Regions from separate parts of the Streptomyces sp. NPDC053076 genome, predicted to be linked through region 1. Evidence: riboswitches for the same ligand, from Rfam matches in the RefSeq annotation. Region 1 holds a riboswitch; each other region holds the start of a gene.
What was found. A riboswitch is a leader RNA that binds a small molecule or an ion and turns the genes downstream of it on or off. The one in region 1 is predicted to bind cyclic di-AMP.
Positions count from the first base shown of each region.

Region 2: linked by a shared signal. The riboswitch ahead of ACIGYR_RS34190 (transglycosylase family protein) and the one ahead of ACIGYR_RS25405 (C40 family peptidase) in region 1 are both predicted to bind cyclic di-AMP.
Region 3: linked by a shared signal. The riboswitch ahead of ACIGYR_RS26690 (hypothetical protein) and the one ahead of ACIGYR_RS25405 (C40 family peptidase) in region 1 are both predicted to bind cyclic di-AMP.

Region 1 is NZ_JBITZL010000006.1:307,289-317,039, forward strand. It holds gene ACIGYR_RS25390 (LuxR C-terminal-related transcriptional regulator) at 1-566, shown strand, start outside; gene ACIGYR_RS25395 (NlpC/P60 family protein) at 613-1,677, opposite strand; gene ACIGYR_RS25400 (hypothetical protein) at 2,251-2,604, shown strand; gene ACIGYR_RS25405 (C40 family peptidase) at 2,624-3,712, opposite strand; cyclic di-AMP (ydaO/yuaA leader) riboswitch at 3,721-3,890, opposite strand; gene pcrA (DNA helicase PcrA) at 4,153-6,657, shown strand; gene ACIGYR_RS25415 (peptidoglycan DD-metalloendopeptidase family protein) at 6,701-8,269, opposite strand; gene ACIGYR_RS25420 (esterase/lipase family protein) at 8,545-9,399, opposite strand; gene ACIGYR_RS25425 (cobalamin B12-binding domain-containing protein) at 9,623-9,751, shown strand, end outside.
Region 2 is NZ_JBITZL010000011.1:144,979-154,729, reverse strand. It holds gene ACIGYR_RS34200 (septum formation initiator family protein) at 1-390, opposite strand, end outside; gene eno (phosphopyruvate hydratase) at 498-1,784, opposite strand; gene ACIGYR_RS34190 (transglycosylase family protein) at 2,095-2,799, opposite strand; cyclic di-AMP (ydaO/yuaA leader) riboswitch at 2,802-2,976, opposite strand; gene ACIGYR_RS34185 (transglycosylase family protein) at 3,160-4,227, opposite strand; gene ACIGYR_RS34180 (cytochrome P450) at 4,396-5,667, opposite strand; gene ACIGYR_RS34175 (hypothetical protein) at 5,664-8,333, opposite strand; gene ACIGYR_RS34170 (nucleoside triphosphate pyrophosphohydrolase) at 8,642-9,670, opposite strand.
Region 3 is NZ_JBITZL010000007.1:84,891-94,641, reverse strand. It holds gene ACIGYR_RS26705 (DUF3800 domain-containing protein) at 685-1,404, opposite strand; gene ACIGYR_RS26700 (helix-turn-helix domain-containing protein) at 1,647-2,816, opposite strand; gene ACIGYR_RS26695 (hypothetical protein) at 2,779-3,420, opposite strand; gene ACIGYR_RS26690 (hypothetical protein) at 4,229-4,501, opposite strand; cyclic di-AMP (ydaO/yuaA leader) riboswitch at 4,509-4,690, opposite strand; gene ACIGYR_RS26685 (GntR family transcriptional regulator) at 5,194-5,646, shown strand; gene ACIGYR_RS26680 (phosphotransferase enzyme family protein) at 5,643-6,545, shown strand; gene ACIGYR_RS26675 (hypothetical protein) at 6,542-7,924, opposite strand; gene ACIGYR_RS26670 (DUF6284 family protein) at 8,570-8,827, shown strand; gene ACIGYR_RS26665 (hypothetical protein) at 8,824-9,357, shown strand; gene ACIGYR_RS26660 (DUF2637 domain-containing protein) at 9,354-9,751, shown strand, end outside.

The DNA of each region.
Region 1 (9,751 bases):
TGGTCGGCGAGGCCGCGGACGTCGACCAGGCGGTCACGGTCATCACCGCCACCCGGCCCGAGGTGGTTCTCCTCGACGTCCATCTGCCGGGCGGCGGTGGTGTCGAAGTGCTGCGCCGGTGCGCGGCGTTGATGGGGGACGCCGAGCGGCCCGTACGCTTCCTCGCACTGTCCGTGTCGGACGCGGCGGAGGACGTGATCGGGGTGATCCGCGGCGGCGCCCGCGGCTATGTCACCAAGACCATCACCGGTACCGACCTGGTCGACTCGATCTTCCGGGTGCAGGAGGGCGACGCCGTCTTCTCCCCGCGGCTGGCCGGGTTCGTCCTGGACGCCTTCGCCTCCACCGACGCCCCGCCCGTGGACGAGGACATGGACCGCCTCACCCAGCGGGAACGCGAGGTGCTGCGCCTGATCGCCCGCGGCTACGCGTACAAGGAGATCGCCAAGCAGCTGTTCATCTCGGTCAAGACGGTCGAGTCCCATGTCTCGGCGGTCCTGCGCAAGCTCCAGTTGTCCAACCGGCACGAGCTGACCCGCTGGGCGACCGCGCGCCGGCTGGTCTGACTCCCGCGAGGCCGCCCGGTCCACCGCCCGGCCCCTCGCCCGGCCCTCACGTCACCCGTGTCGCCCCCGCGAACGGCATCTGGTCGATCGGGGCCAGACGGACCGGCGCCGACGGGTTCGGGGCGTGGATCATCTGGCCGTCGCCCACGTAGATGCCGACGTGGCTGATCCCGGAGTAGAAGAACACCAGGTCGCCGGGCTGGAGTTCCGAGCGTGACACCCGTCGGCCCGCGTTGATCTGGGCGTACGTGGTGCGGGGCAGGGAGATGCCGGCGGCACGGTAGGCGGCCTGGGCCAGGCCCGAGCAGTCGAAGGCGTTCGGGCCGGTGGCGCCCCATACGTAGGGACTGCCGAGCTTGCTGTAGGCGTAGGCCACGGCCGCCGCGGCGCGCCCGGTGGGCGCCGGGGCGGGCGTGGCCCGCTCCAGCGGCTGCCGCGGATCCGCCGCCGAGCGGGAGGCGCGTGGGCTCGTGCCGCCTACGGCGGTTACTTCGGTGCGCTGCCGTGGGGGCAGTTGCGCCAGCAGCCGCCGGGCCTCGTCCAGTTTGCCGGTGACGGTCTTCCTCTGCCGGTTCAGCTCGGCCTGCCGGGAGCGCAACGACTTCAGCTCGATGCGCGCGGCACCGCGCAACTGCTCGATCTCCCGCAGGTGCCGGTGCACCCGCGTCACCGCGGCGGCCTGCCGGTCACCGGCCCGCTCCGCGAGCGCGGCGCCGTCCAGGTACCGGTCGGGGTCGCTGGAGAGGGCCAGTTGCCAGGCCGGGTCGATGCCGCCGTCACGGTACTGCGCCGCCGCGATCGAACCCAGTGCGTCCCGGGCCGAGTTGAGCGCCTCCTGCCTGCGGGCGGCCTCGTCCTGGAGCGTGCTCAGCCGCCGACGGGCCGCGTCCGTGCTCTCCTTCGCCCCGTTGTACTTCTCGGTGGCGGCCTCGGCCTCCCGGTACAACGTGTCCACCCTGGCCTTCACCTGCGCCGGCGTCAGCTGGGGCTCGGCGTGTGCCGTCCCGTCGAGGCCGGTCGCGGTGGCCGCGCCCGCCAGGGCGAGAGTGGCGGCCGTCCGGGCCGTGTGGCCGCTGAGCGGGCGTTGCGGGGGTTTGCGGTGGGCTGCCACCTGGACCGTCACGTCCTTCCGTGCGACTCGTACGACCGAGCGGTCTGTACGACCGAGCGATCCGTACGCCCCGCGGCGGCCCGCACAGGGGGAGCGGGCCGCCGCGGGGCCTTTCTCGGCGGTGGTGGCCGGTCGCCGCCCCTGGTCCGGGCGGCGGCGGGGAGCCGGTCACCTGGGGGAGGACGTTAGGCCGGGCGGTGACGAGTTGGTAACGAGGTGTGCGTAACTGGCTCCGACGGATCGAGGTGTGACCGTATGTGACCGGTCTGCTCGAAGGGGGACGTCACCTTTACGGAGCGTGGTGACCGAAGTGCGGAAAAGTGGGACGGGCGGGGGTCGTGGGGTGCTACGGGACGCATTTATGCAAGATTCGCCGGCACCGCCCGGCAGGCGGCGCCGCACAGTGACGAACCCGCGGTGCCACCCGCCTCCGATCCCGGCGTCGTCACCGTCACGGGCCGCGCCAACCGGCCCGTCACGGGCCGCGCCGCCGGCCCCGCCGGGCCGTCTCGTCGGGCTGCCGGCGGGGCCGGTGGCGGGAGCCCCCGGGGCCGCTGGCTAGGCTCCGGCTCCATGGACGTACTCATCCATCTCTTCGTCGGCCTGCACATCATCGGTATCGCCGCGCTGCTCGGCGGCTTCCTCACCCAGATGAAGGCGATGGGCCAGGGCACGGCCCGGTTCGTGCCCGGGATGCTGCACGGCGCGATCACCATGCTGGTCACCGGTGTGGCCCTGGTCGGGCTGAACCAGGCCGACGACCACCACGTCAACAACATCAAGATCGGCGTGAAGCTGGCCCTGCTGATCGTGATCCTCGGCCTGGTCTATGTGAAGCGCGACGAGGAGCGGGTCGACAAGGGCGTCTTCGCGCTGGTCGGACTGCTGACCGCGGCCAACGTCTTCATCGCCGTCCTCTGGACCTGATCCCCGCCGCGCCCCCGCGTCAGCCCGGCCGCACCACGCTGTGGACGGCCGCCTCGCCGATGGCGGAGACCGGCTCCTCGCGGACGTACGCGCCCGGCCTGGGGGCGTGGATCATCATGCCGTCGCCCGTGCAGAGCCCGACATGCCCCGCGTCGTCGTGGAAGAAGACGAGGTCGCCGGGGCGGGCATCGGCAGGGGATACCGGCGTGCCGGCGTCGGCCTGCCGGCGTGCGGTGCGCGGGAGGGTGACGCCGGCGGACTTCCAGGCGGCCTGGGTCAGGCCCGAGCAGTCGTAGGAGCCAGGACCGGCGGCGCCCCACACACACGGCTTGCCGAGTTGGGCGCGGGCGAAGGCGATGGCCTTCCCGGCCTTGGTCGCGTCCGTGCCGGGCGCGACCAACGCCGCGTCCGTGCCGGACGGCGCGCCGGCGGTCCGCTGCGACAGCAGCACGCGCGCGTGGGCGAGCTTTTTCTGAACGGTGGCCTTGGCCGCCTTCGGGCCGCTCGCGGCGATCTCCGGCTGACGCTCCGGGGCCGCCAGGGCGGCGGCGTCGATACGCGCCCCGGTGGCCGCGTCCGGAACGGGAACGGTGCCGCGCTGGGCGGGGATCGCCGCGCGCCGCTCCGGGATCACCGCGCGCCGCTCCGGGAGCGTGGCGCGCTGGACCGGGAGCGTGGCGCGCTGCGCCGGCACGGTGCGGTGCTGGGCGCGTCGGGCGACCTCCTCCCGGAGCCGCTGGAGGCTGTCCGCGCGCCGCCGGGGGGCCTCGGCGCGCTCACCCCGCTCTCGCTCGCCCCGCTCGTCGAGGACGACCCGTTCCGTGCGCTCGGGCCGCTCGTTTCGTTCGGTCCGTTCGGTCCGCACCTTGTGTTCGGTCCGCTCTCTGCCCGTGCCGGACGTGTCGGCCGCCGAGTCCGCCCGGCGGTAGAGCTCGTCGATCTTGCGCTCCACCTCTTCCAGGCTCGGCCTGCCGTGATCGGTCCCGGTCGTGGCCTCGGCGGTCTGGGAGAGGACGGCCACGGAGGTGAGGGCGGCGGTGGCGAGGGCGGGGGTGCGGATGCCCGCCGCCTGGGTTCCGCCGGGGCGCGGCTTGCGATGCGACGCCAAGGGAGGCGACTCCTTCCGTGCTGCCGCCTACCGGGTTAGCTGTCGGGTTCGGGCGGGTGCTTGGAAGGGTTGCCCTACGGCGTCGTCCCGGGCGGGAGTCGGCCGATTCACCCCAGGATCGGTGGGTCCCCGGCTCCGGGCACCGTGCGGGGCGCGCCGGACTCGGCGGAGGCCGCATGGCCCGGCGACGTTCGCCGGAGAGGGGTCGTGCGGCCTGACGGAAACCTAGCCAACTCGTGTGTCTTCTGTGAAGGTTGGTGCGCGGTATGTCCGATACATTTCCGTGACCTGGGGACAGGTTCATACGCGTGTGACCAGGCGCTTCCGGTGGGTGAGCGGCCGACGGGGGCCGAGGGCCCGAAGATCGACTGTCCGGGAAGCAAGCCATGTTCCGGGGACGGCGACCGGTTGTCGGTGGGGCGCCCTAGACTCGGAGAGCGATGAGCAGCCTCTTTGACGACAGCTTCCTGGCGGACCTCCAGGCCCCTCGCGGGCGCGAGGAGGAATCCCCGCCGCCGCCCGAGGACGATCACGCTCCGGAGCCACTTCCGGACGATCTGTTCGGTGGGAAGTTCGACACGCCACCGGACCGGGACGCCTACTACCGCGACGGCGTCCCCCGGCCCGCGCTCGACCCGGCGGTCCTCCTGGAGGGGCTGAACGAGAACCAGCGCGCCGCTGTCGTGCACGCCGGCTCCCCGCTGCTCATCGTCGCCGGTGCCGGTTCCGGCAAGACCCGCGTGCTCACCCACCGCATCGCCCACCTGCTCGCCGAGCGGGACGTGCACCCGGGCCAGATCCTCGCGATCACCTTCACCAACAAGGCCGCGGGCGAGATGAAGGAGCGCGTCGAACAGCTCGTCGGCCCGCGCGCGAACGCGATGTGGGTGATGACCTTCCACAGCGCGTGCGTGCGCATCCTCCGCCGGGAGAGCAAGAGGCTCGGCTTCACGTCGTCGTTCTCGATCTACGACGCCGCCGACAGCAAGCGCCTGATGGCCCTGGTCTGCCGTGACCTGGACCTCGACCCCAAGCGCTTCCCGCCCAAGTCCTTCAGCGCCAAGATCAGCAACCTGAAGAACGAGCTGATCGACGAGGAGGACTTCGCCGCCCAGGCCGCGGACGGCTTCGAGAAGACCCTCGCCCAGGCATACGCGCTGTACCAGTCGCGGCTGCGCGAGGCGAACGCGCTGGACTTCGACGACCTGATCATGACGACGGTCAACCTGCTGCGCGCCTTCCCGGACGTCGCCGAGCACTACCGCCGCCGCTTCCGGCACGTCATGGTCGACGAGTACCAGGACACGAACCACGCCCAGTACGCCCTGGTCCGCGAGCTGGTCGGAACGGGCGGGCACGACGAGGACGTACCGCCCGGCGAATTCGACATCCCGCCCGCCGAGCTGTGTGTCGTGGGTGACGCGGACCAGTCGATCTACGCCTTCCGTGGTGCGACGATCCGCAACATCCTCCAGTTCGAGGAGGACTACCCGAACGCGACGACGATCCTGCTGGAGCAGAACTACCGTTCCACGCAGACCATCCTGACCGCCGCCAACGCGGTCATCGAGCGCAACGAGTCCCGCCGCCCGAAGAACCTGTGGACCAACGCCGGCCAGGGCGCGCGGATCACGGGCTACGTCGCCGACACCGAGCACGACGAGGCCCAGTTCGTCGCCGACGAGATAGACCGTCTCACGGACGCGGGCGAGGCGAAGGCCGGCGACGTCGCCGTCTTCTACCGCACCAACGCCCAGTCCCGAGTCTTCGAAGAGGTCTTCATCCGCGTCGGCCTGCCCTACAAGGTCGTCGGCGGCGTCCGCTTCTACGAGCGCAAGGAGGTCCGGGACGTCCTCGCCTACCTGCGTGTCCTCGCCAACCCCGAGGACTCGGTGCCGCTGCGCCGCATCCTCAACGTGCCCAAGCGGGGCATCGGTGAGCGCGCGGAGGCGATGATCGACGCCCTCGCCCAGCGCGAGAAGATCAGCTTCCCGCAGGCCCTGAAGCGCGTGGACGAGGCGTACGGCATGGCCGCGCGGTCCACCAACGCGGTCAAGCGGTTCAACACGCTGATGGAGCGGCTGCGCACGATCGTGGAGTCCGGCGCCGGACCGGCGACCGTGCTGGAGGCCATACTCGAACGCACCGGTTACCTGGCCGAGTTGCAGAACTCCACCGACCCCCAGGACGAGACCCGCATCGAGAACCTTCAGGAACTCGCGGCCGTCGCCCTGGAGTTCGAGCAGGAGCGCGGCGAGGAAGCCGAGACCTCAGGGGCCGCCGCCCCGGGCGGCACACTGGCCGACTTCCTGGAGCAGGTCGCCCTGGTCGCCGACTCCGACCAGATCCCGGACGAGGAGGACGGCGACGGCGTCATCACCCTGATGACCCTGCACACCGCCAAGGGCCTGGAGTTCCCGGTGGTGTTCCTGACCGGCATGGAGGACGGTGTCTTCCCGCACATGCGCGCCCTCGGCCAGACCAAGGAGCTGGAGGAGGAGCGGCGCCTGGCGTACGTCGGCATCACGCGCGCGCGGGAGCGGCTGTACCTCACCCGGTCGGCGATGCGCAGCGCCTGGGGCCAGCCGTCGTACAACCCGCCCTCCCGCTTCCTGGAGGAGATCCCGCCCACCCATGTGGACTGGAAGCGCACAGGGGCCGCGGCGCCGGTGTCCTCCGGGCCGGCGTCCGGGATCGCGGCCTCGCTGTCCTCGACCCGTTCGCGCTCCTCGGCATCGGGCGCGTCCGGGTTCGCCACACGGCGCACGGGGGAGAAGCCGGTGGTCGCACTGGCCGTCGGGGACCGTGTCACCCATGACCAGTTCGGACTCGGCACGGTCGTCGCGGTGAAGGGCACGGGGGGGAACGCGGAGGCGACGATCGACTTCGGCGACGCCAAACCGAAGCGGCTGCTGCTGCGGTACGCGCCGGTGGAGAGGCTGTAGTCCGTCGGCAAAGGGCCCCGCTGACGAGCGGGGCCCCGGGGGACTAGCTGGGATCCAGTCCGTGGCTGCGCAGCCACGGCAGCGGGTCTATCGCCGCCCCGCCCGCCGGCCGTACCTCGAAATGCAGGTGCGGGCCGGTGGAGTTGCCGGAGTTGCCGGAGTAGGCGATCGGCTCGCCGGCCTTGACGGTCGTACCGGAGGCGACGCGGTAGCTGGACAGATGGCAGTACCAGGTCTCCGTGCCGTCCTTCGACGTCAGGATCAGCATGTTGCCGTAGGCGCTGTTCCACTGCGTGGTGACGGTGCCGTCGGTGGCGGCCATCACCGTGGTGCCGTAGGAGACCGGGAAGTCGATGCCGGTGTGCACCGACATCCAGTTGATTCCCGCCTGGCCGAAGTAGGCGCTGAGCCCGTGCTGGGTGACCGGCAGCGCGAACTTGGGACGCAGTCGCTCCTTGAGCGCGGCCTCCGCGGCGGCCTTCTTCTTCTCCAGCTCCTGCTGCGCCTTGAGGTCGATCCGCTCCTGGGTGCGGCTCGCCCGGTCGGCGAAGTCGGTGGCGCCGGCGGAGAGGGTGTTGAGCTGGGTGTCCAGCTTGCTGTTGGCGACCGACGGCTTGACCGCGTGTGCGTCCGAGGCGGTGGCGGTGGCGTCCGCGGAGTCGTCGGTGAGCGCGCCGACCGAGGCGGCGGCGATTCCGGCGACCCCCATCACACAGGCCGAGGGCACGGCGACGGTCAACAGCGCGGAGCGCTTGGCGGGCGTACGGCGCCGGGAGCGTGACCCGCCGCGCGAGCCCGCGCGGGGCGCCGGCACGGGGGTGATCTCTTCCTGGTCGTCCAGCAGGTCGGTCACGGTGGGCAGTTCGCCGGTGGCGTCCGGTTCGCCCTCGCCGACGGGTCGGTCGTCGAAGCAGGTGTCCTCGTACGACACCTGCTCGAAGGCAGCGGTCGCCTGCGGGTCACCGGCCTGCTCGAACGGGGGGTGCGGGTCGCCGACGGCCGCGAACGTCGCGGTGTCCTGCGGGTCTCCGACCGCTTCGAATGTCGCGGTGGCCTGCTGATCGAACGGTTCACCACCCTGCCCGGGGTCTGCCGGCCCGTTCTGTCCGGCGAAGTTCCACTGCGTGGCGTCGTACGCGCCCGTGTCGAAGGTCTGGGTGCCCCACTCCCACTGCTGGGTGGGGTCGGCGGTGCCGGCCTGTCCGGGTTGCAGCCAGGCGCCCGTGTCCCACTGGCCGCTGACGTCGTTCCCGGTGGCCTGCGCGGGGAGGCTCCAGGCGGTGCTGTCGTAGACACCGGAGTCGTAGGCGGCGACATGCTGGGCCGCGTAAGGGTCGTAGGCCGGGGTCTGGCCGGTGGCGGTCTGCCACTGGGAGGTGTCGTACGCGCCGGTGGACTGTCCGCTGCCCGGGAGACTGCCGAAGAGCGGGTCGGCGTGGAAGGCCGTGGTGCTGCCTGAACCGCCGGTAAAACCGGTGGCTTCATAACCGCCGTACGTGGTGAGGTCGTCGTAGTGGGCTTCCTGTGCCCCGTACGTCGCGTAGTGCGCGGTGGAGGCGTCGGAAGCCGGGGCCGGGGTAGTCGTACTCCCCGACGGGTGACGGTCGTTCACCAACTTCTCTTTCGCCTCGACAACAGGGGCTGCCAGAGCAGTGCGGCGACTGTACCCGGCGGTACCTGGGCGCGACAATCTTCGGCCTGTTTCGCGCGGGCCGGAAACGGGCATTCGGCTGTGTTTCGGGGGTCCTCGGACGCGACCTTGGCCTTGTGTTCGAAGAATGTTCGATGCCGAGTGGCGATCTGTCGGCTGTGCGCGGGCTGTGCGCTCCCTCGGAGTTGCCGTCCCGCGGTCCCTCCCTCCTCGGTCTCGGCCGGTCTCGGCCGGTCTCAGGCCACTGTCAGGCCGTCGGTGGCCCGTTCCCCGGGGTGCGGGGCGTCGAGGGCCTCGCGTATCCCGGTGGCCACGGCGGGGTGGACGGGCAGGGCGAGATGGCCGATGCCGGTCACCCGGACGTTCCGCGCGTCGAGGTCGGGATGCTCCACGCAGGCCGACTCCAGCGGGTCCATCAGGGAGTCGAGGTCGCTCCAGAAGCTCACGAAGCGGGTCCGGCAGCCGGGCGCGGGCCCGGCCAGCTCCTTGATCACCGCCGAGCCGGGCCGCATCTGCCGCACGATCGGATGCGCGTCCGCCAGTGGCGCCACCCGGGTCCCGGAGTGCGGGGTGCCGAGCGTGACCAGCGTGCGTACCCGCAGGTCACCGCCGAGGCACTGGACGTAGTAGCGCGCGATCAGGCCGCCGAGGCTGTGCCCCACGATGTCGACCTGTGCGCTGCCGGTCCGCTCGCAGATCTCGTCGATGTGCCGGCCGAGCAACTCGGCGGCGATGCGTATGTCACAGGTCAACGGAGAGTAGTTGAGTGACTCGACGCGCTGCCTGCCGTGCTGCGCGAGGGCACGGCGGAGCAGGACGAACACCGAGCGGTTGTCGATGAAGCCGTGCAGCAGCACGACCGGTGGTCCGCGGCGCACCGGCAGCCGGGCCGCGCCGTCGGTGGCGGGCAGGGCGGCGGAGCGGCGTTCCTGGATCAGGCCGGTCGGATACAGCAGGAGGTGACCTGCCAGGATCGCGGCCTCCAGGGCCGTGGCCCGGAGCAGCGTCATGGAGAGTCCGGCCAGTCTGCCGGGCCACAGGCGGCGGCAGAGCGGGAGAAAGAGCGGCGGCAACACCCCGGTGACCTTCATGGCCGACCTCCTGTCGGCACTCCGGGGGACGGCTCGGTACCCCGTGTGCCCTCATGTCCCACCATGTGATTTCCCCCTCGCCGCCCTCCGTAAAACTGCCGGGTGCGGGATGCTGGAGATAACGTTCGTTCACTTCGCGACGGTGGCGGAACGCGCCAAAAGTGCGGTACTTGTCGATACGGACGGAAGCGATCGCTTCCGTGGTCGCTTGATGGAGGCAGTGATGGGTGTGGCAGCCGGTCCGATCCGTGTGGTGGTCGCCAAGCCGGGGCTCGACGGCCACGATCGTGGGGCCAAGGTCATCGCGCGCGCCCTGCGCGACGCCGGTATGGAGGTCATCTACACCGGTCTC
Region 2 (9,751 bases), on a different contig from region 1:
CTGCTTGGCCACGCCCGGGTCGATGACCACGTACCCGGTCTCGCCGGGCTTGACGTAGTGCAGCCTGCGCCGGATCTGCTGCTCGGCGTAGGCGTCGTCCTGCCAGCGCGCCTTGAGGTCGCGCAGCTGCTCGACGCGCTTGCGCGCCTGCTCCTGCTGCCGTTGCTGTTCGGCGATCTCGGCGCGCTGGGAGACGTACTGCCGCATCGGGTAGGCGAGCGCGACGATCAGCGTGCACAGCACCAGGGCGAGCAGCGCCGCGCGGCCGGTGAGCCGGGATCGGCGGGCCTGCCGCTTGGTCTGAGAGCGGTAGACACGGGCCGCCGTCTGCTCGCCCAGCAGCCTGAGCCTGGTCGCGGTGGAGAACCGGTCCCGGTCCTTCACGGCCATCTTCCCCGCCTCCCGTTCACACGCGCGTACGTCCCCGCACACGGTACGGGACCGGGTACGGGGACGTACGTACGACTGGCTAAGCCTTACGCCAGGTTGGGTCAGCCTCAGCCCTTGAAGCGCGGGAAGGCGGAGCGGCCGGCGTAGACCGCGGCGTCGTCGAGGATCTCCTCGATGCGCAGCAGCTGGTTGTACTTGGCGACGCGCTCGGAGCGGGCCGGGGCGCCGGTCTTGATCTGGCCGCAGTTGGTGGCGACGGCCAGGTCGGCGATGGTGACGTCCTCGGTCTCGCCGGAGCGGTGGGACATCATGCACTTGAAGCCGCTGCGCTGGGCCAGCTCGACGGCGTCCAGGGTCTCGGTCAGCGAGCCGATCTGGTTGACCTTGACCAGCAGGGCGTTGGCGGCGCCCTCCTCGATGCCGCGGGCCAGGCGCTCGGGGTTGGTGACGAACAGGTCGTCGCCGACCAGCTGGACCTTGTCGCCGAGACGGTCGGTGATGACCTTCCAGCCGGCCCAGTCGTCCTCGAACAGCGGGTCCTCGATGGAGACGAGCGGGTAGGCCGCGACGAGCTCCTCGTAGTACTCCGTCATCTCGGCGGCGGAGCGCTCCTTGCCCTCGAAGAGGTACTTGCCGTCCTTGTAGAACTCGGAGGCGGCGACGTCGAGCGCGAGGGCGATCTGCTCGCCGGGGGCGTAACCGGCCTCCTTGACGGCCTCGAGGATGAGGTCGAGGGCCTCGCGGTTGGAGCCGAGGTTCGGGGCGAAGCCGCCCTCGTCGCCGAGGCCGGTGGACAGGCCCTTGCTCTTCAGGACCTTCTTCAGCGTGTGGTAGACCTCGGTGCCCCAGCGCAGCGCCTCGGAGAAGGACTCCGCGCCGATCGGGGCGATCATGAACTCCTGGATGTCCACGTTGGAGTCGGCGTGCGAGCCGCCGTTCAGGATGTTCATCATCGGCACCGGCAGCAGGTGCGCGTTCGGGCCGCCCAGGTAGCGGAAGAGGGGGAGGTCGCTGGCCTCGGAGGCGGCGTGGGCGACGGCGAGCGAGACGCCGAGGATGGCGTTGGCGCCCAGGGAGCCCTTGTTGTCGGTGGCGTCCAGGTCGAACATGGCCTGGTCGATCAGGCGCTGCTCGGTGGCGTCGTAGCCGACCAGCTCCGGGCCGATCTGCTCGATGACGGCGAGGACGGCCTTCTCGACGCCCTTGCCCTGGTAGCGGTTGGGGTCACCGTCGCGCAGCTCGATGGCCTCGAAGGCGCCCGTCGAGGCGCCGGACGGGACGGCGGCACGACCCGTGCTGCCGTCGTCGAGGCCGACCTCGACCTCGACCGTGGGGTTGCCTCGGGAGTCCAGGATTTCCCGGGCTACGACGACGTCGATGGACGGCACGAGCATCTCCTTCTTGGATGTGACGCTGGAAGTGCGGGGCTGGTGTGCCTTGCGACTAGAGCCTAACCGTCCCAGGGGCGTCGGCCACCGACCGACCGTCCCGTGGACAAGCCGACGGTACCTTTTGTTTCTGCCCGAAACAAAGAGGTGCGGCGGACTTCCGTGCGCTGCGCACAAAAAAGCCCGCCCCGGTGCGTACGGGGGAACACGCACCGGGGCGGGGGGCCCGTGGGGGACGGGGGGTGACCCGCACGGGGGCCTTCAGGGTGGCCCGCACGGATGTGCGGGTCCTGTGGGCCGGCTGGGAGCCAGGTGGCTACTTCAGGTGCAGCTGCTGGCCCGGGTAGATGAGGTCGGCGTCCTCGACGATGTCCTTGTTCAGCTCGAACAGCTTCTTCCAGCCGCCCTGGACGTGGTGCTTCTCGGCGATGGTGCCGAGGGTGTCACCGGTGACGACCTTGTACTCGCCGTCGCCCTTCTTGACCGTCTTGCCGGTCGGGGTGGTGACGGTCTTGCTCTTGCTCGTGGACGCGGCCGGGCGCTCGGCGGAGCGGGAGGCGGCCTGCTGGTCGGTGGAGCGGGTGGTGGTGGTGGTGCCGCTGCCCGAGTCCGTGGTGGAGGGGGCGCTCGGGGCGGGGCCGCTGTTCGGGGTGCTCGACAGGCCCGTGCCGCAGACCGGCCAGGCACCCTTGCCCTGCGCGGCGAGAACCTTCTCGGCGACGGCGATCTGCTGCGCCTTGCCGGCCTTGTCGGCGGTGGCGGCGTACTGGGTGCCGCCGTACGCGGCCCAGGTGGAGGCGGAGAACTGGAGGCCGCCGTAGTAACCGTTGCCGGTGTTGATGGACCAGTTGCCGCCGGACTCGCACTGGGCGACCGTGTCCCACTCGGAGGTGGTGGCGGCGGAGGCGTTGCCGGCCGCCATCAGCGGGGCGGCGACGGCGGCGCCGGTGACACCGGCCAGCGCGACGGCGCGGACGGCCTTGGACGGACGGCGGTGCTTGCCCTTGCCGGTAAACAGCATGGAGATCCCCTCACCGACGCCTACGAGGTGAGCTGTCGGGTTCGGGCCGGTTGAGTTGCCCGGCCGCACCTCCCGCTTGCGCGGAGTGCGGCTTCACCCCCAGCCGGTTCCAGCTTCAAGTGCTGGCCCCGGCGCCTACCTTGGGTCCCCCGCTCCTGCCTACGGCGCTTTACGCGTCGACTGTTCCCGGGCAACCACTGGCAGGATTCGGCGTGGTGGCTGCCGGGGCTCGTGGTGACGAGCGGCCTCGACCGTAGACACGCGATCCGCGGAATTTCAAAGACGATCAGGGCTTCTGAGACTCATCCCACACTTTCGCCAAACCGGACATTAGGGCGCTAAGTGGGGCGTCAACTCCCGCTACTTCTTGCCCGTTTCGCCCCCGACTTCCAGGGTCTGACCGGCAGTGATGCGGCTCGGGTCGGGCCCGATGGCCTCCTTGTTCCCGGCGTACAGCGCGCGCCACCCGCCGTCGACGTCAAGGGAGTCGGCGATGGAGACCAGGGAGTCGCCCTCGCGGACGGTGTAGGTGCCCGGCTCGGGCGAGGCGTGCCGACCGGAGCCGGCGACACCCGGACCGTTTGTCACCGTTTCGTCCGCACTCGCCCCGCGGTGCCGTCCACCACTGCTGAGGGCCCCGGTGTCGACCAGGCTCCAAGAACCGGCAGCCTGCTGCGCGTTGGGCTCGGTCGCGGCGTCCGGGGTGGCCGTGGGAGCACCGTCGGCCCCCTGCGGACTTCCGGAGTCCCGCGAGGAGGACTTGTCGGACTTGGGAGTGTTGGTCCCGGTGGAACCGGTGGCCGTACCGGCGTCCTTGCCCGGCTTCGGGGTCGCCGTGCCGGTCTCGCCCGAGGAGGACCCGGTGCCGGAGCCGGTCCCGGTGCCGGTGGCGGAGCCGGTCCCGGTGGAGGACGACGAATCAGGCAGACCGGACGAGTCGGCGGTGCCGGAGGTGTCAGACGTGTCGGAACGGTCGGCCGATCCGGACGAGTGGCCCGGACCGTCGCTGTCACCGGAGTCGCCGACGCCCGTGTCGACGTCCACGGAGCCCGAGTCGGAGGTCAGACCGGACAGCAGGGCGCAGGTGGCCCAGGGCGTGGTGCCCCGGTCGGCGAGGATCTTCTCGGCGACGGCTATCTGCTGCAGACGGCTGGCCTGGTCGGCGCTGGCCGCGTACTGGGAGCCGCCGTACTTGTCCCAGTCGTCCTGCGAGATCTGCAGCCCGCCGTAGTAGCCGTTGCCGGTGTCCGCGCTCCAGGAGCCGCCGCTCTCGCACTCGGCCACCTTGTCCCAGGTCGTGCCGTCGGCCGCGTTGGCGCTCGCCGCGCCGAGGAGCGGGATGGCGATGGCGGAGCCGGTCACCCCGGCCGCGACGAGGAGGGCCGGTGCCTGGCGGGGGCGACGGTGTCGACCGTTCCCGGAGAGCATGCAGATGCCTTTCGAGCGACAGCGGGACCAGCGCGGCGGATGGTGCCGCTCGCCGCGCTGATGGGTGAACGTATCGGCACACGATCACTTGTCACAAGTTCATGCCGCACAGATCACGTGAAGATCACAGAGTTGAACGTCTGTCATTTCTCCCTGGAGGTCCCGTCTTCAGACGGTGGGCGTGAACTCCACCGGCAAGGTGCGCAGTCCACGCATGATGAGTCCACCGCGCCAGCGCAGCTCGGCCGGTTCGGCGGCGAGCCGCAGGTCGGGCAGGCGGGTGAGCAAGGTGGCGAGCGCGGTCTGACCCTCCAGGCGGGCGAGCGGCGCGCCCAGGCAGTAGTGGATGCCATGGCCGTAGCCGAGGTGCTGGTTGTCACGGCGTGCGAGGTCCAGCACGTCCGGGTGGGCGAACCGCTCCGGGTCCCGGTCGGCGGCGGCGAGTACGACGAGCACCGGATCGCCCGGCGCGATGTCCTGCCCGCCGATGGTCAGCGGCTCGGTGGCGAACCGCCAGGTGGCCAGCTCCACCGGGCCGTCGTAGCGCAGCAGTTCCTCCACGCCGGTCGCCAGCAGGTCCGTCTCCCGGCGCGCCAGGGACTCCTCCAGCCGCCGACGCTGCTCGGGGTGGGTGAGCAGGGCGTAGGTGCCGTTGCCGATGAGGTTGACGGTGGTCTCGAAGCCGGCGAACAGGAGGATGAAGGCCATGGCGGCGGCCTCGTTCTCGGTGAGGTGCTCGCCGTGGTCGGAGGCACGGATGAGGCCGGAGATCAGGTCCTCGCCGGGCGTGGGCGCCGCCGGCAGCGCCTCGCGCTTCTTGTGGATCAGCTCGGCGAGATAGCCCCGCATCTTCTTCACCGACCGGGCGACCCCGCCCCGGGGCCCTCCGCCGTGCCGGATCATCATGCCGGCCCAGTCCCGGAAGTCGTCCTGGTCCTCGCGTGGGACGCCGAGCAGGTCGCAGATGGCGTAGATGGGCAGCGGGAAGGCGAACTCGTGGATGAGGTCGGCGGATCCGGTCGCCGCGAACCGGTCGATGAGCTGGTCGGCCAGCTCCTGCACCCGGGGGGCGAACTCGGCGACCCGGCGCGGTGTGAACGCCTTGCTGACCAGGCGGCGCAGCCGGGTGTGGTCCGGCGGGTCGATGTTCAGCAGATGCGTCATCAGCTCGGCCTTGCGCTCGCCGGGGATGCCGGTCTTGCCCTTGGCGTGCTCGGGCTCGTCGTGATGGGCCGGGTTCTTGCTCAGCCGCTGGTCGGCCAGGGCCTGCCGGGCATCGGCGTACCGGGTGACCAGCCACGCCTCGACGCCGCTCGGCAGCCGCGTCCGGTGCACGGGGGCGTGCTCGCGCAGCCAGGCGTAGGCGGGGTAGGGATCGGCGGCGAACTCCCACGTGAAGAGGGCGGGGGCCGGCTGGTCGGGGTGGTCCTGGTCGCTCACTCCTCGACGGTATCCGGACCGTCGGACAACTCGCCGAGGGCCTTGCGCGCCGCGTAGTGCCCGAGGTCGGCCGCCTTGCGGTACCAGCGCCGGGCCTCCTGCGGTTTGCCCTGCCCGTCGAACAGGGCGCCGAGCCGGTACGCGCCGTAGGAGTCACCGACTTCGTACGCGTGCCTGTACCGCGTCTCGGCTTCGTCCGGCCGGTCCAGCTTCTCCAGGACGATTCCGTGGTGGGCGATGTCCAGCGGATAGTCGGCCGTGTCCCGGAAGTAGTCCTCCGCGTCGCTCAGCGACGGCCCCTCGCGGTCCAGTTCCGCCAGCAGCTCGGCCGCGACCTGGTCACCGGAGTCCACCGCGCGCTGCAACCATGCCCGGGCGATCTCGGTCTCGCTCACCACCAGGTGGTGCATGCCCATGCTCCGGGCGACTTCCGGGTGCCGGGGGCCGGCCGCGTTCGTGTACCGGAGCCAGGTCTCCTCGGGGTCGTCCACGCAGAACCGCAGATCTCCCAGCAGACGCGCCGCCTTAGGAGTCCGCGCCGCGCGCAGCCAGCGCTCGGCCCGGTCCAGCAGCGCCTCGGCGAGCAGCGTCGCCGCGTCGCCGTCCCCCGCCTGCGCGGCCTCCTCCAGGAAGGGTTCCGCGTCCCTGCTCCGCCCGCGCTCCACGAGCAGCCGGCCCATACGTCCCGCCGCCTCCGGCACCCCGGCCTCGGCCGCCCGCCGGAACCAGCTCTCCGCCTCCTCCTGGTGCCCCTCGGCCTCCTCCAGCAGCCCCAGCCGGTACATCGCCCGCCTGTCCCCGGCCTGGACGCCCCGTTCGAACGCGGCGCCCGCCAGTGTGGCCACCAGCTCGAAGTCGTGCCCCTCCCCCGATCGCGCGACGTCCAGCGCCCGTTGCCACAGTGCGCCGTCCACCGGCGGCAACTTCTCGTCGTACCGGGCCGTGCCCACCAGCGGGCCCGCCGCCGACCAGGCCCGCGGCCCCTCGCGCCGCAGCAACGGCAGCACCCCGTACCGGTCCCGGGCGGCCCATTCCAGCGCCTCCTCGACGGTCTCCGGCTGCGTCCCGGCAAGCGGCCCGTAGCCGTCGGCCACCTCCACGAGCAGGTCCTGGGGCAGCGGCCCCCGCAGCCCGCACCGCGCCAGGTCGATCGCCGCCCGCACCAGCGCCTGTCCGCGCGGGTGCTTGCGCCGGGCGCGCTCGAAGTCCGCCCACAGCCGCGGTTCCACGGCGAGGTGCGCGGCGATCCCTTCCGCCCCGCTGAGCCCGGCCGCTTCCGTCAGCCGCCCGTCCCCCGACTCCGCGGCCCGCGCCCGCTCGGCGTCCGTCCATTCCCGGGGCAGCTCCACGATCTGCGCCAGGTCCAGCACTCCGCCGCGCGGGGTCTGCCGGTGCTCGTCGTAGGCGTCCTCCCGCAGGGTGGCGAGCACGACGACCTTCAGCCCGGCCAGCCGCGCCAGCAGCCGCGGTTCCAGGCCGCCGTCACCGAGGTGGCCGCCGAGGTCGTCGAGCCACAGCACGTGGAGCCCCGGCGCTCCCCGCAGCACCTCGGGCAGGCCCCGCAGGTCCGTACCGGCGTCCGGCGCGTACACCCGGGCGCCCGGGAGCGCGGCCGCCAGCACCGCGAGCGCCGTGCGCGACTTGCCCGCGTACGGCTCCCCGAGCACCACCACCAGTCCGCCGTACACCGCCACGGAGGCCAGAGCGGCGACCAGGGCGGCGTCGGCGTCCCTCGGGACATAGGGCGGCAGCGGCGGACGTCCCTTCATCCGACGGGCAGGCAGCACCCCGTGCGCGAGCGGCTCCAGCGCGGTGGCCGTCGGCCAGTCCCCGGGGACGGGGAGGACGATCGGCGGCCGGGCGCCGTAGGCGTGCTGGATCTGGACTCCGATGACCTGCCCATGGAATTCCGCCTGCCGGAAGTCGACATGGTCCCCCGTGAGCGGCGAGCGTCCCTCCGGGAGGCCCTCCGACACCGGGCGCGGGCTCGGCTCCGGCGCGGAGTCCGTCCCGGGACCCGGCATCAGGTGCGGGGCGGGGTCCGGCGTCCGGTACGGGGCGGGGTCCGGCGTCCGGTACGGGGCGGGGTCCGGCATCGGGTACGGGGCGGGGTCCGGCGTCCGGTACGGGGCGGGGTCCGGCACGGTATCTGGTCTCAGGCCCGGGGCGGGGCCTGTCCGGGGCTCCGACCTCAGGTCCGCGGCGGGATCCGGCGCGGGCTCCGGCCTCAGGTCCGGGGCGGGGTCCGGCGCGGGCTCCGGTCTCAGGTCCGGGGCGGGGTCCGGCAGGGGACGCGGTCTCGGGTCGCGGGCGTCCGGCGCTGGGGCCGGCCTCAGGCCCGGGACGGGGGCTGTCGCAGGGACCGAGGTCGCGTCCATGAAGGGTGCCAGTGTGTAGATCAGTTCCCGCAGTTGCTGGGCCGCGGCGTTCTTGTCCTCCGCGTGAGCGAGGGTCCTGCGCAGCCGGGACGCCCAGACCGCTTGCAGCGGCTCCCGAGAATCGGGATCGGCCTGCCCGGTGCTGAGCAGCTCCCAGGCGTAGGAGGAAGCCCGCTGCTCCGAGAACCATCGCGCGAAGCCTGTCCGGACCCGGACCCATTCCTCCGTGGCGAGCGCCGCCGCGAGCACTTCGGCCCCGACGCCCGCCAGATCCGTCCCCAGCCTCACGCACGCCCCCCGCACCTCGTGACCTCGCTGTGCCTCAACGGTACTGACACGGAAGGGAATCCGGCCCTCGGAAGGCGATCCGTCCGCCGTCCGCGTCCGTCCCGCCGGTCCGTCCCGCCGTCCGTCCCACCGATCCGCCGATCCGCCGGTCCCCGCCTGCCGCCTGCCCTCTGCCCTCTGCCCTCTGCCCTCTGCCCTCTGCCCTCTGCCCTCTGCGCACTACACCAGTGCGGCTCGCCGTGACCCCCCTCCCTCTCCTCCCCTCCCTCCCCTCCCTCGGCCTGCCTGCCCTTCCTTCTCCGCCCCGCCTACCCTTCGTCCTCCTCCGTGCCGTCCGCCGTCGGCGCACCCTCGCCCGTCTTGATCGCGTCCCGGTAGACCCGCGCCGCCGCCCGCAGCGCCGCCTCCGGGTCCACGCCGTCCGCCTCGGCGCGCACCGCCAGCGCGAGCAGTTCATATCCGATGCCGTTCCCCTCGGGCAGGGGGACGTTCAGGCCCGCCATACGGACGCGGGAGGCGAGCTTGGCGGCCAGGGCCAGGCCGGGCTGGCCGAGCGGGACACCGTCCGTGACCGAGGTGCGCTGCTTCTCCTCCGCCTTGGTGCGCAGCCAGTGCTCCTTGACGTCCTCCGGGGTCTCGGCCCGCTCGTCGCCGAAGACGTGCGGGTGCCGTCGGATGAGCTTGGCGACGATGCCGCCGGCGACGTCGTCGACGGAAAAGGGCGCGTCCGGGTGCTCCTCGGCGATCCGGGAGTGGAAGACGACCTGGAGGAGGACGTCACCCAGCTCTTCGCGCAGCTCCACGCGGTCGCCGGCCTCGATCGCCTCGACCAGCTCGTACGCCTCCTCGATGGCGTACTTCGCCAGTCCCTCATGGGTCTGCCGGGAGGACCACGGGCACTCGGCGCGGATGCGGTCCATGACCTGCACGAGGTCCAGCAGGCGAGCACCGGGCAGGTCGTAGGAGGCGGGGAGCAGCTCCAGCTCCGGCATGGCGACCCGGCCGGAGCCGGCCAGCCGGGCGAGGCCGTCGGTGAGTGCCGGCTCGCCCTCGCCCGTCGCCACGACGACCACCGTCCGCCCGCCGGCGCAGGCGTCGACCAGCTCCTGCGCGGTGGGGGACGCCTCCTGCACCGCTGTCCCGGCCTCGCGCAGATACGGCAGCTGCGGATGCGCGCCGTCCCCGCACAGCACGGCGTCGGCGCCGCGCAGGACCTGCCAGGCGGGCCAGGACAGCAGGCCGGGGGCGACGCGGTGGCTGGTGGTGAGCAGGACGATGCGGCCGGGGTCGGCTTCCGGGCCGCCCGGGGGACGGACTGCGGGACTGGTTTCGTTCACGATCCGAACGTAGCCCACGGCACGAGGGAGCGGATCGAGTTGTCCACAGGGCCGAGGTGATCGTGTGATCGTATGACCGAC
Region 3 (9,751 bases), on a different contig from region 1:
CGGACAGTCGCATGAGCACGTCTCGACGGTTCGCCGGGCTAGAGGCAATGTGCTCGACTACGAGTGGCCAGACATCGGCACGGTCGATCTGTCGAACGATTGCCTCTGGGGGCATGGCGTCAGCCTGGTTGGGGATCGGCCTGGCGCCGATCGCCTTGCGGTACTCGGCGGCGGTGACGCGGGTGCGAGCGGTGCTTAGTGCTGAGTCGATCATCGTCCGAAGCACGTCCCACCGCTGATGGTCTGGCATCCCGGACCGTGAGTAGTCGAACGCGGCCTCGCGAAGAACGGAGTAAGAGACGCTGACTAGGCCGAAGACATGGTCACGCATCGGATTGCTGAGCCACTTAGCTAGCGCCGCGCAGTCACGGCCCACCTGAGCCGTGACGCCCAAGCGCGATGCTGCTCGCCGAAAGGCCGGGGACTGTCTACCAGTGGCGTCAGGGAACTCGCAGAGCAGCGCGTCGCCGATAGCGATACGCGCGCGAGCGTCGAGATCCGATGAAGGTCTCGGGGGTTGGTCAACTGAGAAGAGAGCATTCACCGCAATGTCGTATCAAGCGGTTGGCCTCTACGTGAGGCCCATGCCCGAGCGTTCGCCCCCAGGGGTGACCCGTGGGACTGTGACAGTTACTTGGACGCTGCATCCGCCTCTGGGCGACACGGCCCACCGTGACCTGGTAGTCAGCTTGAGGGCCAGGGCTCACGCCAGGTACGCATGTGCTGGTTGATCTCATCGGTGATCCTGCCGATAGCCGCCTTGGCATCCGGATGGTTGTCCCAGTTGTTCCATCGACGCTGTAGCGCATAGGCAACGAGGTCTGCCAACTGCACCCCCGGGCTTGCATGGGAGCTCACGAAGTGTATGGAGTCGATGACGGTCTTGAGCTTGGTCCCAGGCACTTCGCCTCCGCCCCAGTCCTGGAGGTCAGCGACCATCCTGACCGCCCGCAGTTGATGTTCCTTCTGCTCATCGGCAATGAGGATCTTGTTACCCGGATATCCGCTGTCGATCTTCTCCAGAAGGAACTGCAGGGCCAAGAGGTAGGCGTTCCCGTCTGCGTCACCGTCGTACCGAGTGTGCAGGCGTTCCTTGTGGATGCTGGCGCAGGACACACCCACGTCGAGGTCGTTGATCACCGCGATCGCGTCCTCGTACACGGCGATCAGCTCGGGTGGTGTCAGAGAGGCCCAGGGGCCGGTGCCGTTCCAGATCTGGTTGCCGTGCAGCTCAAGATCGGCTGGCACCCATCCCAAGTGCTTCCTCGCTACCTGCCGGAACTTCTCAGCGAGGGACTGCACCTTGTCTTCGTGGACGAGTACGGCAGCCAGCGTCAGCAGCTTCTGCTTGTTGGCGCCCTTTCCAACCGAGCCGGTCTCGTCGATGTAAACCAGGTTTGCCATGTGTCGAGTAAAGCGGACCACGGCTTCCGGTGGAGGTGAGACGATCAACTGATGAGCAACCGACCCTGCCGCCTGAAGCGCTCGGCCACCTCCCAGCCAAGGGAGGCGGGTAGGGCGCAACCGCTGGCTCTGCTGAGAGTCGCGTCAAACGTTTCACGCCGCTCGGGCTGGCACTCTGGCAGGAACTGGAGTCCTGGCAGTCGACTGACGTGTAAGTGACTCACGCTTCTCACGGTTGCTGATCACAGAGCTTGTAGTCGGGAGCTCCGCAGACGTCGATCACCAAGGCTAATGACGTCGGCTACGGCGCGGGGCGCTGGGTCCGCCGAAATATCCGGCGCTAGTGATCGCATGAGCACGGGATGGAGCCCCAAGTCCTCCGATGCCTGAAGCAAAGACGGCGGCTCGCCATACTTTCGACCCAGCATGGCTCTAACCAACGTCGGCTGCTCTGCGTGGACCACAACAGGCTCGTTGGTCCTCCACCCACGGGCGCCGAGTTGCTTGTAGAGGCTCTCTCGACGGGCCTGGTCGATATGTCCGAGATCGTAAGCACGGTTGATGAGGGCCTGAATTGACATGCCCCAACGCTTCTTGAGTGCGGCGAACTCTCTCAACATCAGCGGCCCCGTGAACGCCTCGTGCGCCCGCTCCCTAGGTAGCAGGAAGGCGCCGGCGAATCGATGAGCCTCGATCTCGGCACGCTTTGCATCTAGTCCGTTACGGCGCGCAGGATGCAGCACCAGATGCCCTAGTTCATGCGCTGTTGTGAAGCGTTGCCTATCTCCGCTCCCCGCAGAGAAGTAGCTGATCATGGATGGCTCGGCCGTGCCTCGCCAGCAGGAGGCACCGGAATGTCCCACCAGGATGTCTTCGCCCTGTCCTTGGGAGTCAACCAACATGAGCGGGACAACAGGGAGGCCTGCGCGCTCGCAGGCTCGGATGACGTGCCCGATCACACCATCGGAGCCTACGCCCAGTGCGGCACGAGTCTGTGCGGCAAGGTCTTCGATCGCGTCGAGTGTGATGTCTCCCTCTGCACGAGGTAGCGCGGTCCGACGCACCTTGGTTTCGGCCATGAGGCGTACCGAAACGCGATACGCCTCCCTGACCGTCGCCTCCACCCGGGCGACCTCCTTGGCCGACGCGCTGGCCTTCTTGCGGAACATCAACGTGTCGGCAGGAAGGTCAGCGGGATCGACCTCGAAGAACGACATCGGCGTGCCAGTCGCCTCAGCGATGCGCACGAGCACGTCGTCAGTAACGAGCTTGATGCCCTTCTGGATCTGTGAGATCAGCGGCTGTGAGACGCCAGCAGCTTGCGCGAGCTCCCCCTGAGTGAGCCCCATGAGGAGCCTCAAGGTTCGGATTCGCTCAGCTGGATCCCGTGCCACTTCCTTCACCCTCTTCACGCTGATCTTCCTCGAACTCGAAGGGCAGTACCAGGCCCCTGTCGTCGGGGACGAACTCCCAGTCGGTGAACGACTCAGTGTTCCTGGGCAGCTCGAAGTCGAGGTCGAACTTCGGAGCGCGCCCAGGCTTCCACTCACCGATCGGACGAACGATACGCACTGAGATCTCGCCACCCTCAGGGGGAGGGGACAGCCACACAGCGAGGAGGTTGCTGGCCTCCACACCGAATAGATCGACTGTTCGATTGTAGTAGTAGCTGATCCGTGCCTTGTTCCGGCCCGGGGCCGGAATCATGTCGTACGGCGTCGCATGTAGGAGCCGCAGGGTCATCATCCCGTTGCGCAGGTGGAGGCGCCCACTGGAGTTCTTGATGGGCTCCCAGCCGCCAAGGTCGAGATGCTCCCCCCGCCGGCGTTCGATGAAGCGGCGTGCGTGGTCACGGGCCAGGTCGGTCCGACCCTTGGTGTAGCCCTCGCCGGTCATGCCAGCTTCGTCGTAGTGAGCGTGAGCAGCGGTGTAGCCGTGATCGAGTGCTTCGTAGAGGGGGTCCGCCAGGCCCTCAGTGGCCGCGGTGATGATGGCAGCATCCTCGGGTGTGAGCATGGCGGTTATTTTATAACCGCCTAACGCACGTCATCAATGATCAGGGCACGGTGCATCCAGCTTCATCCGAAGGAGTTGCGAGTCGGGTTGGCCACGGGGCACTGCTGTTGGGCCTACTGATTGATGCCCGGGAACCGGTGCGCCGGATCAGTGCTCCCCAGTAGGCGTGCAACCGGGAGCACGCTGGAATAGGGCACCTGACCTGCGGTGCGGGAGATCTACGATGCGCATCAAGGTGAAGCCGGCGCTCGTGTAGTACTCGTGCAGCCCCTCGTTGTCCTTCCAACTGTCCGCGTGGCTGTACAGGGGCGTTCAGGAGGGTTCACCGGGCCGGTCAGGAGGGGGGCCAGTACGGCGGTGAACGGCGGCGGCCGTCGATGCACTGGACAAAGAACAGGACAACCGACGGGGCGAACCGAGGCGCCGTGGGGAGTCTGGCGGGCGCGCCGCCTCGCCGCGGAGAATCGCAAGATCACGCCGGGCGAGTGCGGAGCGTGGGCCCCGCAACCCGAGGGCAGCGGGGCCTGATCTCAGAAGTCAGAGCTCGGGTCGTTGTATCCGGGGACCTGGGCGGTGACCCACATGATCTACTTCCGGACGACCCGCGACTACATGATCGAGGAGGGAGTGACCCTGGCTTGGGTGCCAGGGTCCTGCCCTTGAGAGAGACTTTGGCAGGGTTTCCCCAAGGGTCTCTGTCTTGTCGTCTGCCTCAGCCTCTCCGACGGGGTCTCCGCAGGAAACGCTGGCCTTGAGCCCCCAGATGGGAGTTACGGGGGCTGGGTGAAGCTGCGCATGCGCTATGTCATCAAGTCTGCTTGCGGATGTACTCGATGATCATGATGATGAAACCCGGAAGCGCGAACCCGGCCGCGACCCCCGTAACTATGGCCTCGAAGTACGAGATGCGGTCCATCGTCCGTGCGGTGATGCCGGTGACGAACGCGGCGATCACGCCCATCAATACGATGATCACAGCCTCGAACTTCCGAATCTTCTTCGATCCGTCATCGTCCCCGTTCCCACTGGAGGAACCGGAACCAGCCCCCGAGACCTGAGGACCGTGTTGCGTTGCCGTCATGGCTCCGTCGACCTTCGTCAGTCGCCTGTGAAGGATGACCTGTCGGGTTCGGGCCTGCGAAGTTGCCCGGCCGTCGTCACGGCTTCACCCCAAGGGCTGCTCGGCTCGGTCGTAGTGCGATCGGTCCGGCGACCCGTCGTGCTGGGTCCTCCACTCCTGCCGCTCCATGAATTGCGACGGTGTCATCCGTACGCCGGCAGGACTCGGCTTACGCACGGATCGCCCCGTCTCCGTTGACGAGGACTGTGGCGAGGATCATCGCCAGTTACTGCCGAGTAGAGCGAATCAGAATCCGTATTTGTGGGGTTACTCACCACTCACCTGTTCCGGTGATCATCGTGATCAATCGCCGCTGGTCAACCGGAAGTTGACGGTCTATCAGCGCGGCTCGGCGAGAGTCCCAGGTAGATGCCCGTACACGCGCGTAGACCCAAATCGTGCAAGGCCTCAAGAAGGTGTGGGTCGGCTCCAGGCATGCGGGGGGTTGTCAGAGGCGCTCGCTCCGGCGTAGGAGCCCCCGTGAGGTCGAGCTGGCGCAGCGGGCGTTAGCTTGCTCGGGCCCCCCAAGTACTGACGGGGTGCATCCGGGGAGTGGGGGAGGCAAGGCCAGCGGCCGGTCGCGCGGGGCGTGGAAAACTTGAAACTGCGAGGCGTCCGCCAGGACGCCGGCCAGGTTGAGGAAGGGGGCCCACGTGCCGCAGGGCAGTCCGCGAGGTACGTACCTGGAGGTCTCGGAATCCCTCCGCGAGAAGATCAGAGACCGCGAGATCACTGAAGCACTGCCTTCTCAGTCGGTACTCGTGAGCGAGTACGGCGTGAGCCGCAGCACTATCGAGCGGGCGCTTGCCGCACTCAAGGCCGATGGTGTGATCGAGTCGGTGCAGGGCGCTGGATGGTTCGTGGCGGGTACCGGCGACCGCCGGCCGTTGGTCGAGCGGCTGACCGACGTATTGCGCGGCGGCGAGGTGAAGGTGGGCGACCGCTTCCCCACCGAGAAGGAGCTGTGCGAGCGGTTCGGCGCGTCCCGGACCGCCGTGCGCTCCGCCATCGCGCAGATGGAAGGTCAAGGGCTGATCGGCAAGGGGGCTGGGCGAGGGCGGGAAGTCCTCGCCCTGCCGGCTGGACGGGAGGCGCAGTCGGCATGACGACGACGGAACGCACAGACTTCGACGCGGACGCGGCAGAGGCCATCCTGCGCCGGGCATGCGCGGTTGCCGACCTGGACCCGGACGGCATCGAGATCCTTCGGCTCGGCGACCATGCCGTGTTCCGCATCGGCGGGGGCCGGACCATCTCGCGGGTGGGACGGGGCGCCGACCGCATTTCCTCGGTGCGGCGAGAAGTGGCCGTGGCCCGGTGGCTAGCGGACCAGCGCTACCCGGCCGCTCGTCTCGTCACGGATGCTGAACAGCCGATCGTAATCGAAGATCACCCCGTCACCTTCTGGGAAGGGCTCGCCGACGGCGACACGTATGCGAGTACGGGGGAAATGGGCGTGCTACTGCGGCGGCTCCACGAACTGGAGTCGCCGCCTTTTTTGTTGCCGCGACTCCAACCCTTCGATAAGGTCGCCAGCCGCTTGGAGCGTGCCGCGATTCCGGAGAGTACCCGCGCATTCCTCCGCTCGATGGCGAGGGATTTGGAGGCAGCGTATGGGTGCCTCGAATTCTCGCTTCCATCGGGGCATCTGCATGGTGACTTCAATGTGGGTAACGTCCTGCGCGACGCGGCAGACCACCCGCGTGTAATTGACCTGGATGGATTTGCCACCGGCCCCCGCGAGTGGGACCTTACGCAAACAGCCATGTATTACGACAGCTTTGGTTGGCATACGGAAGCAGAGTATGCGGACTTCGTGGCTGGCTACGGTTTCGACGTGCGTGAGTGGGCGGGATACGCCGTGCTGCGCAGTGTGCGGGAACTTCTGATGGTCACGTGGCTCTCGCAGAACGCGGGCGCGAACCCTCGGGCTGCCGACGAGGTTGAGAAGCGGGTGGCAACTCTCCGGTCAGGAGGATCACGCCGAGATTGGGCGCCCTTCTAGGGTGTCAAGCTGCATTGCTGCCATAGGCGGTAGGTGCGGGCTTCTTCCATGAAGGTGCGTAATTCCACAGCGCCTCGCATCATAGGGGAAATGCGTTCGCGGAATTCTCGAACGTACTGAACGCAGCGCGCCGACTTCAACCCCTCCCCGAGTTGTAGCGCAGTCTTGGCGATTTCACAGCCGCGCCCGATCTCGCCTTGGTTGATATAAGCTTCGGCTTGCACCATCGTCGCGAAAAAGTCGCTTCGATTGTTAAGGCCATCACCGAAAATCGACCCCGCGCCCCGTTCTGCCGCTTCTGCGGACCGGCCCAAATCTCGGAAGCAATGGCCGATCTCGGCTGCAAGCTCCACTTCATCGAAATAAGCGATGTACAGCGGATCGCTGTCCGGGGTCCGCTGACTTAGCTTGCGCTCTGCCTCTACCAAGGCGAGGTCGCATCCCCGTTCGTCGCCGAGGCGGGCCAGGGCCCGCGCCTCCATCGCGCGGAACTGCGCGGACATCGTGGGGCCCAGCACGCCGGCCGGTCCCGTGTAGGCCGCCCGAGCGAGGGTGGCCGCGTCCTGGTAGCGCCCGAGGAACGTGGCCTGGTGGCTCATCGCGGAAAGGATGCTTCCGCCAAGAAGCCGGTCCCCTGCCGCTTGAGTCATGCGCAGCGCCTGGATGAAGTACCGCTGAGCGATGCCATGAAGGCCGCTGTCGTAAGACATCCACCCAGCGAGCAAGAGCGCTTCTGCCACGGCCGAGTAGAGCTGTTTCCCCACGTCGTCGGAGTACTTGCCGTCCAGCATCGGCCGAACATCTGTGTGTAGATATTGGATCAGCGCGCGTCGGGCGTGGCCACCGCCGAACTTGCCATCGAGCATGCTGAAGGCGTCGGCAGTGGAGCGGATCATTTCCACGTCCACCATGCCGATCGCCTGGTTGCCCGCGCGCGTCAGCTCCCCGTCCGCCGGGGCGACGATCCAGCGCAGGGACGCCGTGTTCCAGGCAGCCGAGTCCGGCTGTGCCCTGACCAGTACCTCTGCCTCAGCCAGGTCGGCACGCCACAGGTCTGCGACGGTCTTGGCCGCCACCTCGGCCCTGTCTGCGAACTCAAGTCCGAGGTCGGGCTGTACGGAAGACACGGCCGCGTCACCCATGCCGATGTCGTCCAGGGTGAGCCGGCGCCCGACCTTCTGCCCGATGGCGTCCGCGATGAACTGCGGCATGTTGCCGCGCGGGATTGCCCCCTTGAGCCAGCGCGAGACGTACGTGTGATCGCAGGTGATGTCTTCACCTGACCGAGCGGCAGCGGCGACCACCGCGCGAGCGAGGGACTTGTGCGAGAAGTCACCTTCCTGCATGAGCGCGGCCAGTCTGGCATTCCGGTCTGCCATGGGACCCCCAGAGTGCGGCCGTAGTACCAGCTTGACTCATCGTCACTCTACGCAGGTCAGGTCCGGTGTGCAGAGGGTTCGCACCTAGGAGTGCACGACTGCACCCCCCAGTGCTCGCTCCCGAACCGCCCGCCGGATGAGGACAGTTGAATTACCACCGCATGGGACCGGCCGGCGGGACCGAGTCGAAAGCCACGGGTTGACGGCGCGGAATCCTTCTGCCAGCGTAAGTGGTAGGTAATACACACCACGCATAGCGGGGTGTGTGGCACTGAAGCACGACTAATGGAGGCCACGTCCACCGGACACGGCCTCAAGGGGCCCGGGACAGAGCGGGCCGAGGGCGCACCCGACCCTGGTCATTCGGGAGGGCTTAGACCGAAAGGTCACGTCTCCATACGCCTACAACGGGGTCATGCCGCGCTACCTGATACGGGCCCGGCACCCCCGAAGGAGACACGTACACCGCCCCGGCATCCAACCGTGAGGGTGCGAGACCGAATCTCGCCCGGGGCACTCCGGCCACTTATGTGGCCGTGCTGCGCGTCTGGCGTAGCTGATCACCTCACAACGGCGCGCGGCCCCGGGTGGCTAGACCCGGGGCCGCCGTTCGGGCCGTTCCACTGCTGAGAGGACTACGACCCAATGAGCCACATCGTCACTGTTCAGGAAGCTGTTACCGCGTTCGCCGATTGGATGGAGCCGACGGACGCGGAGCTGGACGCGATCGAGCGGGAGATGCCCGCGATCCTCGCGGACGTCGACCTGGTCGACGCGGAGATTGTCGCGCTGGAGACCCGGCCGGCCGAGCAGGACGCCCGCCGGACCCGTCGGGCCCGGCGCAAGGCCCTGGCCACGCGGGTGGTGCTGGCCAACCGTGCCGGCTGCGGGGAGGCGGCGTGATCCGCATCGTCACCGCCGGCCGGCTGGCCCGGCTGGAGCAGGAAGCCGACCAGGCCCGCAATCGTGCGCGGGACGTACAGGCGCAGGCGGACGCCGCGTGGGCAAGCCATGTACGGGAGCTCCACGCCGTCACCGACCGCGCTGAGCGAGCAGATGCCACCACCTCCGAGGTGGGTGCCCTGCTGGCCGGCGCGGTGGCGGAGCTGTCCGGGGCGCAGCAGGAGCTGCTGCTCAAGGAAATCGAGATCCGCCGGCTGCGCGAGGCGCTGGAGTCCGGGTTATTGGTGGGGCGGTCGCTGACGGTGCTGATGCACTACGGCGAGCCGCACACCGTCTACGCCACCCGCGAGGACGCGCTGACGGACACGGCCACGCACGGCGTGCCCGCCGGCACCCGCTGGGTGCCCTGCGATGAACGCCCGGCGTCCGCGTCCACATGGTGCGTTGCAGCGTTCATCTACGACGGGAACTGCAACGGCTACCGGCGGGCGTTCATGCCCTCTCCGGAGCCGGTAGGGGGTGCGGCGTGAACACTGTTCAGACCCGTTCGGCAGAGCGCGCCCTGTCGGGTGGCACGTGGCTGATCGTGTGCGGGGCGATGCTCTACTCCATCCTCACCGTGACGCCGCTCATGGCCGCGCACACGGCCGAGCAGTGGGACTGGACGGCGCCCATCCTGCCCCTCGTAGTGGACGCCGCCGTCGTCATCGTGGTCAAGCTCGATGACGTGCTCGCCCGCCTCGGTGGGCACGGCGGACGCTGGCCCGTAGTACTGCGGTGGATGACCGGGCTCATGACCCTTGCCCTCAACACCGCCGACTCGGCACTGAAGAAAGACCTGGTCGGCGTGGCCGTCCACTCGGTCGCGCCGTTGCTGCTGATTGTTACCGCGGAGACCAGCCTGGCCTACCGGCGGGCCATCGC